DNA from 3 places in the Martelella mangrovi genome. Region 2 is predicted to be linked to each of the others. Evidence: riboswitches for the same ligand, from Rfam matches in the RefSeq annotation. Region 2 holds a riboswitch; each other region holds the start of a gene.

Region 1 (4,808 bases), on a different contig from region 2:
GATAACCTCGGGCGCCGCCATGATCAGGCGTTCGAGCGGCAGGCGGCCGAGACCATCGATACCGGCGGAAATGCCGATATTGTCGAGCCCCGCATCGGCAACGATATCGCCGGCAAGCGTGCCCTCGCCCGAGGTGTAGCCATTGGCATAGTAAAGCGCTGCGGTCTTGCCGCTTGCCGGCTGTTCCAGCAGGGCCGCGCGCATTTCATCCATGTCCGCGACAATCCGTTCGGCCGCCGCCTCACGCCCCAGAAGATGACCCATGCGCAGAAGATTGTCGCGCACATCCTCAAGCGAGGCCTCCGGCGCGAATTCGGCAACGGGGACACCGAGCCGTTTCAGAAGGTTGACCGTCTCGCGGGTGGTATAGCTGCCGGCGAGCACCAGATCCGGTTTCAGAAGGAACACTTCCTCCGCCTGCCCGTGATTGAGCGGATAGGCCGCGGCCTCTTCCGCCATGGCGGAGACGGCCGGATCGACGGCAAGAGCCGATATGGAAATGAGCTGCCCCTCGCCCGCAAGCGCCATCGCCATCTGATCGGTGCACAGATTGATCGAGACCACACGGGCCGGTGCGTCTCCTTCATCGAGTGCAAGAGCCGAAGGAACAGCAGAAAACAGGCAAAGAAGGCCGGCGCAGACGGCTTTGACAGACAGCATTGTTCGAGCCGACCGCGCCGACCGCATCATCTAGAACGTCCTTTGGTAGGAAAGCGTCACCGTGGTGCCGGGCGCATTATAGCCGTAGGCGGTCTCATAGTCTTCATCGAACAGGTTCTCCACCGCGAACTTGACGCGGGCGGCCTGATCGATGTCGTAGAGCGCCGAGACATTGACCAGCGTATAATCGCCAAGCTGGGGATTAAAGCTTGCCGTATTGGTCCAGCGGCTGCCGACATATTCGATATCGGCATTGAGATTGAGCGCCTCGGTTGCCTGCCAGCTTGCGGCTGCCGTCAACTTCAGACGGTTCTGATTGGCGATATACTGGTCACTGGTTTCATTTTCGGGCAAACGATATTCGAAGCCGAAATCAAGACCGAGACGATCATCCATGAGCGCTTGCGACCAGACCGCCCGCACACCGGAAATCTTCGCCTTGTCGATATTTTCCATCGTGCCGATATACGACGGCGGCGCGGACACATAGGCGATCATGTCGTCGATATGGTTCTCATAATAGACGAGGTCGATGACCGTGCCGTTGCCCGAATCCCAATTGATGCCTGCTTCCCAGTTCTTCGAGGTTTCCGCGTCGAGATCCGGATTGCCCATATAGGAACCGTCATAGGCCCAGTAGAGATCGTTGAAGGTGGGGGCATTGAAGCCCGTGGAAAACGAGGCGCGCGCCGTCAGGCCGGGGACGAGTTCATAGCCAACCCCGGCATTATAAGTAAGCGCGCCGCCGAACTGCTCGTCGGCATCGTAGCGCAGGCCGGCATTCAGCGTCAGCGCCTCGTATTCAAGACCGTACTGGCCATAAAACGCGCCGACATTGCGGCTGGTCTCGGTGTAATCGACGGAACTGTCCACCGTCTCGCGATAGGCCTCGCCACCGAGGGTGAAGGTATTGAGCGCTCCGCCGGTGAACACTTCCTTCGTGGTGGAGGCGGAAAGACCAAACCGGTTGGTGTCGTAATGCGTGTCGGCTTCCGGATGGCCATCGCGGAAATTCTTCTGGTAGTCGAAGGCCGAGTAGATTTCGAAGACCGACGACCAGTCGTCGGAATGATCCACTTCGGCACCGAGCTTGAAGGCCGAATTGGTCTGGATCGACTGATTGGCGCCGTAGACCGTGTCTCCGGTCACCCAGTCGGCATAGGGCGCGCTGTCGAAATGCGGGTTGGAGCGGGCATAAAAGCCTTCCGAATAGAGCCGGCCCCAGGTGAAGTCCTTGCCGATCGAATAGTTGAGCGAGCCCTGCAGGAAACCATCGCGCCCGGCTTCATGAACCGAATTGGCCGGCGTGGTGAAATCATAACCCTCGGTCCCGATCAGGGAGAGGCCGAGATTGAAATCGACGCCGTTGTCGGTGATCCCGCGCGTGGCGATCGTGCCGAAGCCGCCCCAGGGCCAGGTCACACCGGTTTCGACCGTGGTGCAGATCGCCGCACCGTTCGCACAGGCCGATCCGTCCCTGGTAATGATGTTGATGACACCGCCGATCGCATCCGCGCCCCACTGGGCGGAGTGCGCGCCTTCGGCGATTTCAACCCGTTCGATGGCCGACAGCGGTATATTGGAAAGATAGGCCGAGCCCGCCGTGGCGGAGGCCACCCGCATGCCGTCGACAAGCACCAGCGTCTGCGATGCGCTTGCCCCCCTCAACGTCACCGAGGCCTGCGCGCCCTGCCCGCCATTGGTGGTGATGTTGACGCCCGGATATTTCCGCAGAAGCGACGGCAGGTCGGGCGCTGCGGATTTTGCGATATCTTCCTCATCGATCACCGTCACGGTGGAGGTTGATTGCGTGATCGTTGAAGGACGGCGCAAAGGCGTGGTCACATAGACCGGTTCAAGCTCGGTCACGACATCGTCGAAAGGCGCGGCGTCCTGCGCCAGCACCTGCTGTGCCGGTATCAGGGCCAAAAGCGCGGCAGAGGCCGCAAGCAGAGATTTGTTCATTCCATGTCCCCAAGGCGGTCGGCGTGACGCCGGCCGAAAAAGCCCGTCGGGGACAACTGCTTTTGACGCGGAAACACCCGGTCGCGATCCTGTCCCGTCGGCGGCAACATCGTTTCGAAATGTCACCGCGACGGCAGACCGCGCCAAAACAAGAACCCCGTGTTCCGGCAAGGGTGACGGGATCGGGCAGGTCTCCTGGCTTCCGCGTCATCGCCATTGTTTCCGTCTTCCCGGATCAATCCAGTGACGTCATGGAAACGGCTCTGCGGCTACAGTTGCGGGGGCAGCCACGGCCTGAGGCAAGCGCCCTGTCCCGTGTTCCCTTTTCATCCGTTCTTGCGAACGGAACCTGATCCGCGCGCAATCTATGCGGCGCGCATCCGCAGTGTCAACGCAGCCAACCCCGTGATTTGTACGAACAAATCCGGGTATTGCTTTTCGGCCACAGGTTGGGCTTTCACACCAGCACAGGCTGGTCGAACATGTCTTCGGAGCCGAAGAATTTCAGGTAGCGTTCGACTTCCTTCGGGTCGCCGGTCGCCTTTTGCGGATTGTCGGAAAGCTTGACGGCCGGGCGGCCATTGGCATCCGTCACCTTGCAGACGACGGAAATCGGCTTCAGCCCGCCGACGCGGTGCGGCGCGCAGCCGATGAAGTCGTTGGTGAGGTTGGTGCCCCAGCCGAAGCTCATGCGCACACGGCCCTGAAAATGCTTGTAGGCCTCGATGATCGCGTCCACGTCCAGACCGTCGGAAAAGATCAGGATTTTCTCGCGCGGATCGCGGCCCATCTTCTTCCACCAGTCGATGATCTTCTCGCCGCCTTCGATTGGCGGGGCGCTGTCGGGGCGGAAGCCGGTCCAGTCGGCAACCCATTCGGGCGCATTGCGCAAAAACGCCGTGGTGCCATAGGCATCGGGCAGTGCGATCAGCAGGTTGCCGCCGTAAAGCTTGTTCCAGTCCTGCATCACCTTGTAGGGCGCTGCGGCCAGTTGCTCGTCGGTTTCGGCAAGAGCGGCTGCGACCATCGGCAGTTCATGGGCATTGGTGCCGACGGCTTCCAGATCGGTATCCATGGCCAGAAGCACGTTGGAGGTGCCGGTAAAGGCCGGGCCAATGCCTTCCTTCAGCGCTTCCACGCACCAGCGCTGCCACAGGAAGGAATGGCGCCGCCGTGTGCCGAAATCGGAGATTTTCAGGCCGTCGAGAGCCGCCAGCCGCTCGACCTTGGCCCACATCTTGGCCTTGGCACGGGCATAGGTGACATCGACGGTGAACAGCCCGAGATCCTTCAGGGCCGAGCGGGAGCGCAGCTCGTTGATGATGCAAAGTGCTGGAATCTCCCACATCGTGGTTTCCATCCAGCGGCCGTGAAAATCGAGCTGATACTGGCCGTCGCGTTTGGTGAGTTCATATTCCGGCAGGCGGAAATTGGCGAGCCAGGTCAGGAATTCCGGCTCGAAGATCTGCGAACGGCCGTAAAACGAGTTACCGGCCAGCCAGATCATTTCCTTCTTGGTCAACCTGATCTCGCGCGCGTGGTCGAGCTGGTCGCGCAACTCGCCCTCGTCGATCTCGTCGGCTAGGCGCACCGAGGTCGTGCGGTTGATCACCGAGAATGTCGCATTGACGTCCGGATAGAGTTTCCAGATCATCTGCAGCATCAGAAGTTTGTAGAAATCCGTATCCAGCAGGCTGCGGATGATCGGGTCGAGCTTCCAGCTATGGTCGTAGACCCGTGTTGCTATATCGGTCTTCGGCATCGCCGTTCGCTCCTCGGCTTTTCAGGCGCCGTTGCGGCGGAAAAATAGCGCGAAGGGCCGCCATGCCGCCCTTCCGGGCCCATGACTTAGCTGCAAAGACGGCACAAAGTCCAGAGCGGACGCGTCGTTTTGCTCGATGTGAGCTTTACTGAGCCGGCGCGGCCTCGCTCGCGTCCTCGTTGACGGTCTCGCCCGCGGGTTCGCCGCCCTGCGGGGCAAACAGTTCCACCGCGCCCCAAGCCACAAAGGCCAGAACAAGGCCCACTGCCAGAATGATCAGCACCGGTCGGCCACGCTCGGAATGCCGCGCCTCCGTCGGGGTCACGTCAACCTCGGCATCCTCGGGGCGGTGGCCTGTCGTCTTCTTTTCTACCATGTCGTCCTCCCGGATCGCCCTAGCTCGCGCCGGGCGCGCCGAACA
Region 2 (4,808 bases):
CATGTCAGGCTTGCCGTCATTCATCAATCGAATGAGGTTTTCCCATGGTTTCGCATGCCCCTTCCGCCGATCCGGCGGACGCCCTGCCGCTTTCCGTCGCCGGTTCATTTCCCTGCCTGTCCGCCACGGGAGGTCTGCAATGGCTGTAAGCGACAGATCGGTTTCGGGACATGCCGGCGCAACCGGTGAAAGCCTGCCATGGGCGGGGCTGCTGGCGCTTTCCATGGCGGCATTCATCACCATTTTGACGGAGGCGTTGCCCGCCGGTCTTCTGCCCGCCATCGGTGGCGGTCTGGGCGTTTCGGAAGCCGCCGCCGGTCAGTTGGTCACGGCATATGCACTGGGCTCGCTTCTCGCGGCCATTCCGCTGACATTTCTGACCCAGGGGCTGCGTCGCCGTCCGCTTCTGTTGGCGGCGATTTTCGGTTTTCTGTTCGCCAACACCCTGACAGCCATGTCCGGCAGCTATACGCTGACACTTGTCGCAAGGTTTGTGGCTGGCGTGGCGGCGGGCCTGCTGTGGGCGCTGGCGGCCGGTTATGCCGCGCGCATGGCGCCCGAACATCTGAAGGGCCGCGCAATTGCCGTGGCCATGGCAGGCACGCCGCTGGCGCTTTCACTCGGCGTGCCCGCGGGAACCTTCCTCGGCGCGCAGATCGGCTGGCGCAGCTGTTTTGCGCTGATGAGCGGGCTGACCGTGCTGCTTGTCTTTTTGGTTCTTGCAAAGGTGCCGGATTTTCCGGGCCAGCCTGCGGGAAAACGCAGCAACCCGGTTTCCGTTCTGAAACGGCCCGGCATTGGCTCCGTGCTTCTGGTGGTGCTGACCTTCGTGCTCGCCCACAACATCCTCTACACCTATATCGCTCCGTTCCTGGGTCAGGCTGGCATGACCGCACGCACCGATACGGTGCTTCTCGTCTTCGGCATCGCCTCGCTGTTCAGTATCTGGATCGTCGGTGTATTGATCGATCGTCACCTGCGGGCGCTGACCCTTTTCAGTACGGGGCTTTTCGCCCTTGCCGCGGTAATGCTCTGGCTTGGCGGTGCGGTACCGGGCGTGGTCTATGTGGCGTGCGCCTTCTGGGGGCTGGCGTTCGGCGGCTGCGCGACCCTGTTTCAGACGGCAGGCGCCCGTGCCGCGGGCCCGGTGGCCGATATTGCGCAGTCGATGCTGGTGACGGTGTGGAACATGGCGATTGCCGGTGGCGGGCTGGCTGGCGGGCTGATGCTCGATGCATTCGGCGTGACCAGCTTTCCGCCGGTTCTGCTTGTCCTGATCGTCTTGTCCCTGTTGCTGATCCTGCGGGCCCGCGGGCACGGTTTTCCCCGGCGGGTATGAGGCAGCACGGCTGGATGACAGGGATGGTATGTCCGCAAAAATGCCCGGCAGAGGATGCTGCCGGGCATTGTCTGATGGTCTCAGGCAGCCGCTTGCTTGTCAGCGCCTTCGGCAAGGGTTTTCAGCAGGTCCGGCATGATCGCCTTGTTCCAGAAATACCCGCAATAATGGGCAACGCCGAATTTCGGCAGGAATTTGTGCGCGGCGTTCATGCGCCGTTCCATGCCCTCGAGGCCGTCATTGCATTCAAGGCCGAGATAGATCGTTGCATCGCCTGTTTCCAGCCGTGAAAGCGGCGCGAAATAGGCTTCGCCCGAGTCCGCCATGGCCGGCAGGTGGAAATAGCAGATACGGCCACCGGCGGCCTTCTGGATGGCATTCGACAGGTCGACCGGCAGGCCGATGTCATCGAGCGGCTGCACCGGATAGGACGGCGAGGTGCCGCAGCAGACGTGAAAGCCGATGGTGACGGCCTCCGGCAGGCCCTCGATATGACCGTTGATGTATTCGGGCGATGTGTAACGGGCGAACAGCGTGTCCTTCGGTTCTTCGGGAATCCAGTCGAACTTCTGTGCCCAGGTGCCGCCGATGTGGATCATCTCGGTGCAGTAGTCGACCTGGATGCACAGCTCTTCTGCCGGGATGACTTCGAGAATCCGGCGGTATTCTTCCTGTAGCGCTTCCTGCCAGGCTTTGAACAGCACGGGCCAGGTCGAAACATCGGGGAAGGTGATCGAGATCACGTCATGGGCGCCCGGGACCGAGCACTGGAAACGGACTTCCTCGGGAATGCGGCCTTCAGACTGCATCTGCTTGAAGATCCTGTAGGAGGCAATCGCATCCTTGGCGTAGGGCAACTGACCGCGCAGGTCGACAGTCGCGCCATCCTTGATCTTCAGCGTCTTGAACATGTGGTAGGGGTGGTCTTTGGGCAGCGTCAGCGGCGAAGGGATTTCCTCGAAGCAGGGCGCCGTCGCCAGCACCATGTTGTTAACCGCGCCGATCCAGCCGCGCCGTTCCGGGTTGGTCTCGCCATCCGGCCAGAAGGCGGCGCGGGCGCCAACCGTTCTGGCCAGCGATTCGAAGACGTCCTCGACGCCTTCACCGGGGATGCCGCCGGAAAACATCACATTCTGGCATATCTGGCACATATTGGGTCCTTTCGTTTGACAATGAAGCGATTTTTGCGGGCGCAGCGGGGTTATTCGCTGTAATAGAGCTTGCCCAGTTCGATGGGCTCACGCCCCTGCTTGCGGCGGTGCATATTGGTGTCGCGCAGCGAATAGACGCAGCCGCAATATTCCTGCTGGTAGAATGCCTCGCGCTTGCTGATCTCGATCATGCGGTTGGCGCCGCCGCCCTTGCGCCAGTTGAAATCCCAGTAGCTCAGCCCCGCATAGGGCGCGGCGGCGCGATGGCCACAATCATTGATCTGCGCCATGTTCTTCCAGCGCGATATGCCGAGCGACGACGTCATCACCGGAAAGCCGTTTTCATGGGCGTAAAGCGCGGTGCGTTCGAAACGCATGTCGAAGCACATGGTGCAGCGGATGCCTCGTTCGGGCTCCCATTCCATGCCCTTGGCGCGCGCAAACCAGTTGTCCTTGTCATAATCGACGTCGATGAACGCGACGCCGTGCTTTTCGGCGAAACGGACATTCTCGTCCTTGCGCAGCAGATATTCCTTCTGCGGGTGGATGTTGGGATTGTAGAAGAAGATCGTGTAGTCGATGCCGGAGGCAAGCATGGCCTCCATGACCTCGCCCGAACAGGGGGCGCAGCAGGAATGCAGCAGAACTTTCCTGTTTCCGCCGGGGGGTGTCAGTTCGGGCCTTTGCAGATCCGTCATGGCAAATCACCTTCCCTCCGGATGCGACAAGCCTCCGGACAGATGCAGACAGACACCGCGCCGTTCAAGCGCGGTGCGACGAAAACACCTTCACGGAAAACCGCTCCCGACACGCCGCCCGCGGTCAGAACAGGTGAATATCTTCAGGCAGGTTTCCTGACTTGCGGGTCATCATTTATCCCGGCCTTCCCGATGCACGTCTCTGCACCAGTGGTATTCCGGGTAAACTCTCCGCCTACAGTTGCGGGGGCAGTTCCGGATTTGGCGAGGCCATGAACCGGATTCCCTTTTAACCGAAGCTTCCTCCGGCACCTGAACGGGTTTGACCAATATCATCACCGCCGCGATGTCAATAGCAAAACGGAAGGTTTGCGCTGTAGCGGTCAGCGATGTGCGCCGCGCTATGACAGGAAGTAAATTATTGATTTCACAGGAAAATAACCTCTTATCCATCGACCTTCAAAGCGTGTTTTTCGCCTCTGGATCGTCAGGCATGGTCTGATGTCCGCCAATCCGCCAATGCGCGGCCTTTGTCCAGGAAAGCCACAGCCGTCGGTAAAGCCCGTTGTTTTCGATGAGATCGTCATGGTCGCCGCGCTCGACGATCCGGCCATTGTCGAGGACGAGGATCTGGTCGGCCTCGCGCACGGTGGAGAGCTTGTGGGCGACGACGATCAGGGTCTTGCCTTTCACCAGTGCGGCAAGCGCCTTTTGCAGGGCGCGTTCATTGGTCGGGTCGATGGCCGCCGTCGCCTCGTCGAGCAGCACGATCGGGGCATCCTTCAGCATGGCGCGGGCGATCGAGATGCGCTGGCGCTCACCGCCGGAAAGCGAGGCCCCGCACTCGCCGACGCGGGTGTCGTAGCCATCGGGAAGCGCCATGATGAAATCGTGGGCCTGCGCGGTTTTGGCAGCGGCCTCGATATCGGCGGGCACGGCGTCGGGGCGGCCGAAGGCGATATTGTCGAAGATCGTCCCGGAAAACAGGTAGACGTCCTGAAAGACCACGGTGATCAGCTCCGACAGCCGTTTCGGTGCCATGTCGCGGATATCGACGCCGCCGATGATGATCGCGCCTTCGTTGACATCCCAGAAGCGTGGCAGCAGGTTCAGGATTGTACTCTTGCCCGCACCCGAGGGGCCGACAATGGCCGTCATCGAACGTTCGGGAACGGAAAAGCCGATATCCTTCAGTACCGGCCCCTTGCCATAGCCGAAGCCGACATCCTCGAAGGCAATGGCGAAACCGTCCGGCTGTCTGGGCAGCGCGGTTTCAGGCAGCGGTTCTGCCGTCAGCACCCGGTCCATGCGGGTCAGCGAGGCATCGGCCTGGCGGGTGAGTTCCATCAGGGCGGTCAGCCCCAGAAGCGGGCTGTAGATGGCATAGACCAGCATCAGCGCAACGATGATCGTCTCGATGCCGATTGCGCCGGTGGCAAAGCGTAAACCGGCTGCGAAAATGACCAGCGGCACGCCGAGCGTCAGCACCATGCCGAACAGCGCCAGCGGCAGGGTAAGCTGCGCCACCATTTTCAGCGACAGGTCACGGAAATCTTCCAGAGAGGCGCGGAAATCCTCGGTTCCGCGGCTTACGCGGTTGAAGGCGCGGATCACGGGCAT
Region 3 (4,808 bases), on a different contig from region 2:
GTGACATCGCCGTCCGGATTGCCGAGGACGGGGGCATTCGGATCGGAAAACACGTTTTCCGGCGAGGGCTCATGGGCATATGCGCCGATCGGAAACAGCGCAAGGCCCGAGCCTGCAAGCATGCCTTTCAAAATGGTGCGGCGGTCCGTCATGCCGGTCTCCTTGATTCTGATCCGGCTTAGTATAGGGGACGGCGCCATCCTGCCACCCATCAATTTTGCGCGAGCGCGCCCTCCTCAAACGCGAGCGTGCCGCCGGCCCCAAAAGGGCCGGGGCGTTTTGCAAGGCCGTTCAGCCGCGCAGGGCTTTTGCGGCTTCGACCATATTGACCAGCGCCGGTTTGACCTCGGCCCAGCCGCGCGTCTTCAGGCCGCAATCGGGGTTGATCCAGATCTGGCGGTCATCAAGCCGCTTGCGGGCGAGCGACAGCAGCTCGGTCATCTCGCCTGTTGCTGGAATGCGGGGCGAGTGGATGTCATAAACACCGGGCCCGATTTCGCTTGGATAGTCGAAGGCGGTGAAGACATCGAGCAGTTCCATCTTCGAGCGCGAGGTCTCGATGGAAATCACATCCGTATCCATCGCTGCAATCGCATCGATGATGTCGTTGAACTCCGAATAGCACATATGGGTGTGGATCTGGGTTTCATCCGCAACCCCCGAGGACGAAAGCCTGAAGGCGTCGATTGCCCAGTCGAGATAGGTCTTCCACTCCGATTTGCGCAGCGGCAGGCCTTCGCGCAGGGCGGCTTCGTCAATCTGGATAATGGCAGCGCCTGCGGTTTCCAGATCGACAACCTCGTCACGGATGGCAAGCGCGATCTGGGCGCAGGTCTGCGAACGGGGGATATCGTCGCGCACGAACGACCAGTTGAGGATGGTGACCGGACCGGTCAGCATGCCCTTGACCGGTTTTTCGGTCTTCGACTGCGCAAACCGCCACCAGTCGACCGTCATCGGCGCGGGCCGGGAAACGTCGCCGAAGATCACCGGCGGGCGGACATAGCGTGAGCCGTAGCTCTGCACCCAGCCATGCTTGGTGAAGGCGAAGCCGGAGAGTTTTTCGCCGAAATACTGGACCATGTCATTGCGCTCGAATTCGCCATGAACCAGCACGTCGAGGCCGATGTCTTCCTGAAAGCGGATCGCCTTTTCCGTCTCGGTCTGAAGAAAGCCGTCATAGGCCGCCCGGTCGAGATCGCCGCGATTGAAGGCTGCGCGGGATTTGCGGACTTCGCTGGTCTGCGGGAAGGAACCGATTGTCGTCGTCGGAAACAGCGGCAATCCAAGCTTCATGCGCTGAAGGGCAATGCGGTCGGAAAAGCGGCTTTTGCGCTTGCGGTCGTTTTCGCTGACGGCGGCAAGCCGGGCGGCAACCGCATCATTGTGGACGCGCGGCGAACGGCTGCGCGCGGCAAGGGCGTTGCCGGCAGCCGCAAGCGCCTCGTCAATCGCTTCGCCGCCAAGCCCGCGGGCCAGGGCGGAAAGCTCTTCGAGCTTCTGGACCGCGAAGGACAGCCAGCTTTTCAGTTCCGGATCGAGTTCGGTTTCCAGCGCGACATCGATCGGCACATGGAGAAGCGAGCAGGACGGTGCGATCTGAACCTTGTCCGCGCCGCGCGCCTCGATCACCGGACGCAGCCGCTCGAGAAGTGCGGGAAGGTCTGCCCGCCAGATGTTGCGTCCGTCGATGACGCCAAGCGAAAGCACCTGTTCGGGCGCGGCCTTTGCGAGAATGCCATCCAGCGCATCAGGCGCGCGTTTGAGATCGAAATGCAGACCGGCAACGGGCAGGTTCAGTGCCGTCTGCGCATTGTCGCCGAGGTCGCCGAAATAGCTGGCGAGCATGAGCTTCAGCGCCGGTACGGCCTTGGTGAGGACGTCATAGGCGTTTTCGAAAGCTGCACGTTCATCGTCCGTCAGGTCGAGCACCAACGCGGGTTCGTCGATCTGCACCCATTCTGCGCCTGCTTCATGGAGCCTGATGAGCAGCTCGGTATAGACCGGCAGAAGACGCGGCAGCAGCGTGACCGGTTCGAAATCGGATCCCCGCGCCTTGGCGAGTTTCAGGAAGGTGACGGGGCCGAGAATGACCGGACGCGTTTCGATGCCCAGCGCCCTGGCTTCAAGGTAGTGATCGACCGGCTTGGTCGAGGACAGTGCAAAGGTCTGATATTCCGTCAGTTCGGGCACGAGATAGTGGTAGTTGGTGTCAAACCACTTGGTCATTTCCAGCGCGCGCACGTCGCGCCCGTGTCCGGCATGGCCGCAACCGGCATCGTCAGCGCTCGTCTGTGCGCCGCGCGCCATGGCAAAATAGGTTTCAAGCGAGACGTCACCGCCGGTCCAGCCATATTCCTGCGGAATTGCGCCGACCATGACCGCGGTGTCGAGCACATGGTCGTAGAGCGAGAAATCATTCGACGGGATCACATCGATCCCTTTTTCTTGTTGCAGGCGCCAGTTCTTGCGGCGCAGATGTTCGGCCGTATCGAGAAGTTCGGCAGCGCCGGATTTGCCGGACCAGCAGGATTCCAGCGCGAATTTCAGTTCACGTCGTGCGCCGATGCGCGGAAAGCCGAGGCTTGCGACGGCAGGTTTCGTATTTGGCATTTCATACCCCAGACAAAGTTGGGGGCATGGGTTGGCGGAAAGCATGAGAAAACACCGCGGGAGTGACCTCCCACGCCGGTTTCGCAGCACCACCGGGACACCCCGCCCGTGGACAGTTACAAGGCTCTGGCAGGTCTCCTGGCTTGCGGGTCGGCGCGCCTTTCCGTCTTCCCGGTTGCCCAGTGACGATGTGGAAAGGCACTCTCCGCTTACAGTTGCGGGGGCAGCTCCGGAATTGCCGCTGACAATGATGTCGCACAGCGCACCGGATTCCCTCTTGGCGCGGGGATGGGCATCAACCCATCACAGCGAACCAGAGCGGATGCAGTGTTATCCGACCGGTATCGATTGTCAATTGATATAAAGATATATTTATATAATTAATTCGTTATGTCATTACGAGTGTCTTTTGGGACTTTGGTCTCTGTGGTCGGTCGCCGATTGCGCAAAACTCTGGCGAAAAGTTCACGCATATTGCCGGTTAGGCGTTTCGCACGATGCCTGAAAAAGGCTAAAAGGCGAGCGGGAAGACGGTCGGTTTGTGCGCAATTCTCCGCGTGGGGCGACCGAGAGCAACAGGGAAGACGGAACATCATGGCAAATGTCGCAGAAACGATCATTCTCAACGACGGCTGGACGGCGACGTGCGACGACGCAGACGTCGCAGTCGAACTGAACGTTCCGGGCGATGTTCATTCCGCCCTGCTTGCCGCAGGCAAGATCGAAGATCCCTACTGGCGTGACAATGAAACCCTGACGGACTGGGTGCACCGTTCGGTCTGGACCGCAAAACGGTCGTTCAATCTGGAAAGCATGGACAACGGGCACTTCACGTTGCGTTTCGAAAGCGTCGATTGCCTCGCCGAAGTGCGTATCAACGGCAAACCGGTCGGGCACTGCGAGAGCCAGTTCCTGCGCTATGACTTCGACATCACCGGCTTTTTGCGCGAAGGCGAAAACCTCATCGAAGTGACATTCCTGTCCAATTCCCTGGAAGCTGCAAAAAGGGCGGAAATCTCCGATTTCCCGATGCCGTTTTCGACCAATAGCCGCATCGGTCACCTGAATTTCCTGCGCAAGACGCAGTGCCATGGCGGCTGGGACTGGGGGATCGCGCTGTGCCCGCTCGGTTTTTACGGCGATATCGCGCTTGTGCGCACCGGATCGATCCGTCTCGATGATGTGGCCATCCGTCAGCGTCACGAAGATGGCGCCGTGGAACTGGATGTGACGCTCCACGCCTTTGCCTTCGCGCCGGCGGTCGAAGACGCCATCGTGGAAATCGATGGCCACCGGGCAACTGCGACGCTTCATGCCTTTCCCGGTGAAAATCGTGTGACCGTGACGGCCCGGGTGGAAAGCCCGCGCCTGTGGTGGCCGGCCGGTCATGGCGAGCAGGCATTTTATGACCTGTCCGTTTCGCTTGGCGGCCAGACACGGGATTTCCGCATTGGCCTTAGAGATGTCGCGTTGCTGACCGACGAAGACGAGATCGGCAACCGCTTTGCGTTCAAGGTCAACGACCGCGAGATCTTCATGAAGGGCGCCAACTGGATCCCCGGCGACGCGCTGCCCGAACGCGCTACACCCGAACAGGTGCGCGACCTTCTGCAGTCGGCTGTCGACGCCAATATGAACATGATCCGCATCTGGGGCGGCGGGCAGTATGAAGCCGACTGGTTCTATGAACTGTGCGACGAACTCGGCCTGATGATCTGGCACGATTTTATGTTCGCCTGCAATCTTTACCCCGCTCATGAGCGGCACTGGCTCGATCTGGTGCGCAAGGAAGCGCGCCAGCAATTGCGCAGGCTTTCGCGTTTTGCGGCAATGGCATTGTGGTGCGGCGACAACGAACTGGTCGGCGCCCTGACCTGGTACAAGGAGAGCCTTGAGAACCGCGACCGTTATCTGGCGATCTATGATCGGTTGAACCATGCGCTGGAAGAAGCGGTGGAGGATGAGGATGTCGGTCTGCCGTTCCGTCCCTCATCGCCCTCCGTCGGTCGTCTCGATTTCGGCGACGGCTGGCATGTGGACACGTCCGGCGACATGCATTTCTGGGATGTCTGGCACTCGGCGAAGGATTTCGAGCACTACCGCACCGTCAGGCCGCGCTTCTGCTCGGAATTCGGTTTCCAGTCCTTCCCGTCCATGCGGGTGATCAGGAGCTTCACCGATGAGGAAGACCGGAA

The links. Region 2 has a riboswitch for cobalamin ahead of ABID12_RS13520 (epoxyqueuosine reductase QueH). Riboswitches for the same ligand answer to the same signal wherever they lie in the genome.
Region 1: it holds a riboswitch for cobalamin, as region 2 does, so the genes downstream of both, ABID12_RS01820 (TonB-dependent receptor domain-containing protein) here and ABID12_RS13520 (epoxyqueuosine reductase QueH) in region 2, are expected to answer to the same signal.
Region 3: it holds a riboswitch for cobalamin, as region 2 does, so the genes downstream of both, metE (5-methyltetrahydropteroyltriglutamate--homocysteine S-methyltransferase) here and ABID12_RS13520 (epoxyqueuosine reductase QueH) in region 2, are expected to answer to the same signal.

Annotation. Positions count from the first base shown of each region.
Region 1 covers NZ_JBEPLY010000001.1:382,376-387,183, reverse strand. Annotated here, with positions in the region: gene ABID12_RS01825 (ABC transporter substrate-binding protein) at 1-660, opposite strand, end outside; gene ABID12_RS01820 (TonB-dependent receptor domain-containing protein) at 691-2,625, opposite strand; cobalamin riboswitch at 2,794-2,993, opposite strand; gene pncB (nicotinate phosphoribosyltransferase) at 3,083-4,387, opposite strand; gene ABID12_RS01810 (hypothetical protein) at 4,533-4,763, opposite strand; gene ABID12_RS01805 (hypothetical protein) at 4,783-4,808, opposite strand, start outside.
Region 2 covers NZ_JBEPLY010000009.1:94,797-99,604, reverse strand. Annotated here, with positions in the region: gene ABID12_RS13530 (MFS transporter) at 140-1,339, shown strand; gene ABID12_RS13525 (hypothetical protein) at 1,420-2,490, opposite strand; gene ABID12_RS13520 (epoxyqueuosine reductase QueH) at 2,541-3,188, opposite strand; cobalamin riboswitch at 3,318-3,519, opposite strand; gene ABID12_RS13515 (ABC transporter ATP-binding protein) at 3,648-4,808, opposite strand, start outside.
Region 3 covers NZ_JBEPLY010000004.1:215,467-220,274, reverse strand. Annotated here, with positions in the region: gene ABID12_RS07890 (DsbA family protein) at 1-152, opposite strand, end outside; gene metE (5-methyltetrahydropteroyltriglutamate--homocysteine S-methyltransferase) at 292-2,613, opposite strand; cobalamin riboswitch at 2,725-2,946, opposite strand; gene ABID12_RS07880 (beta-mannosidase) at 3,208-4,808, shown strand, end outside.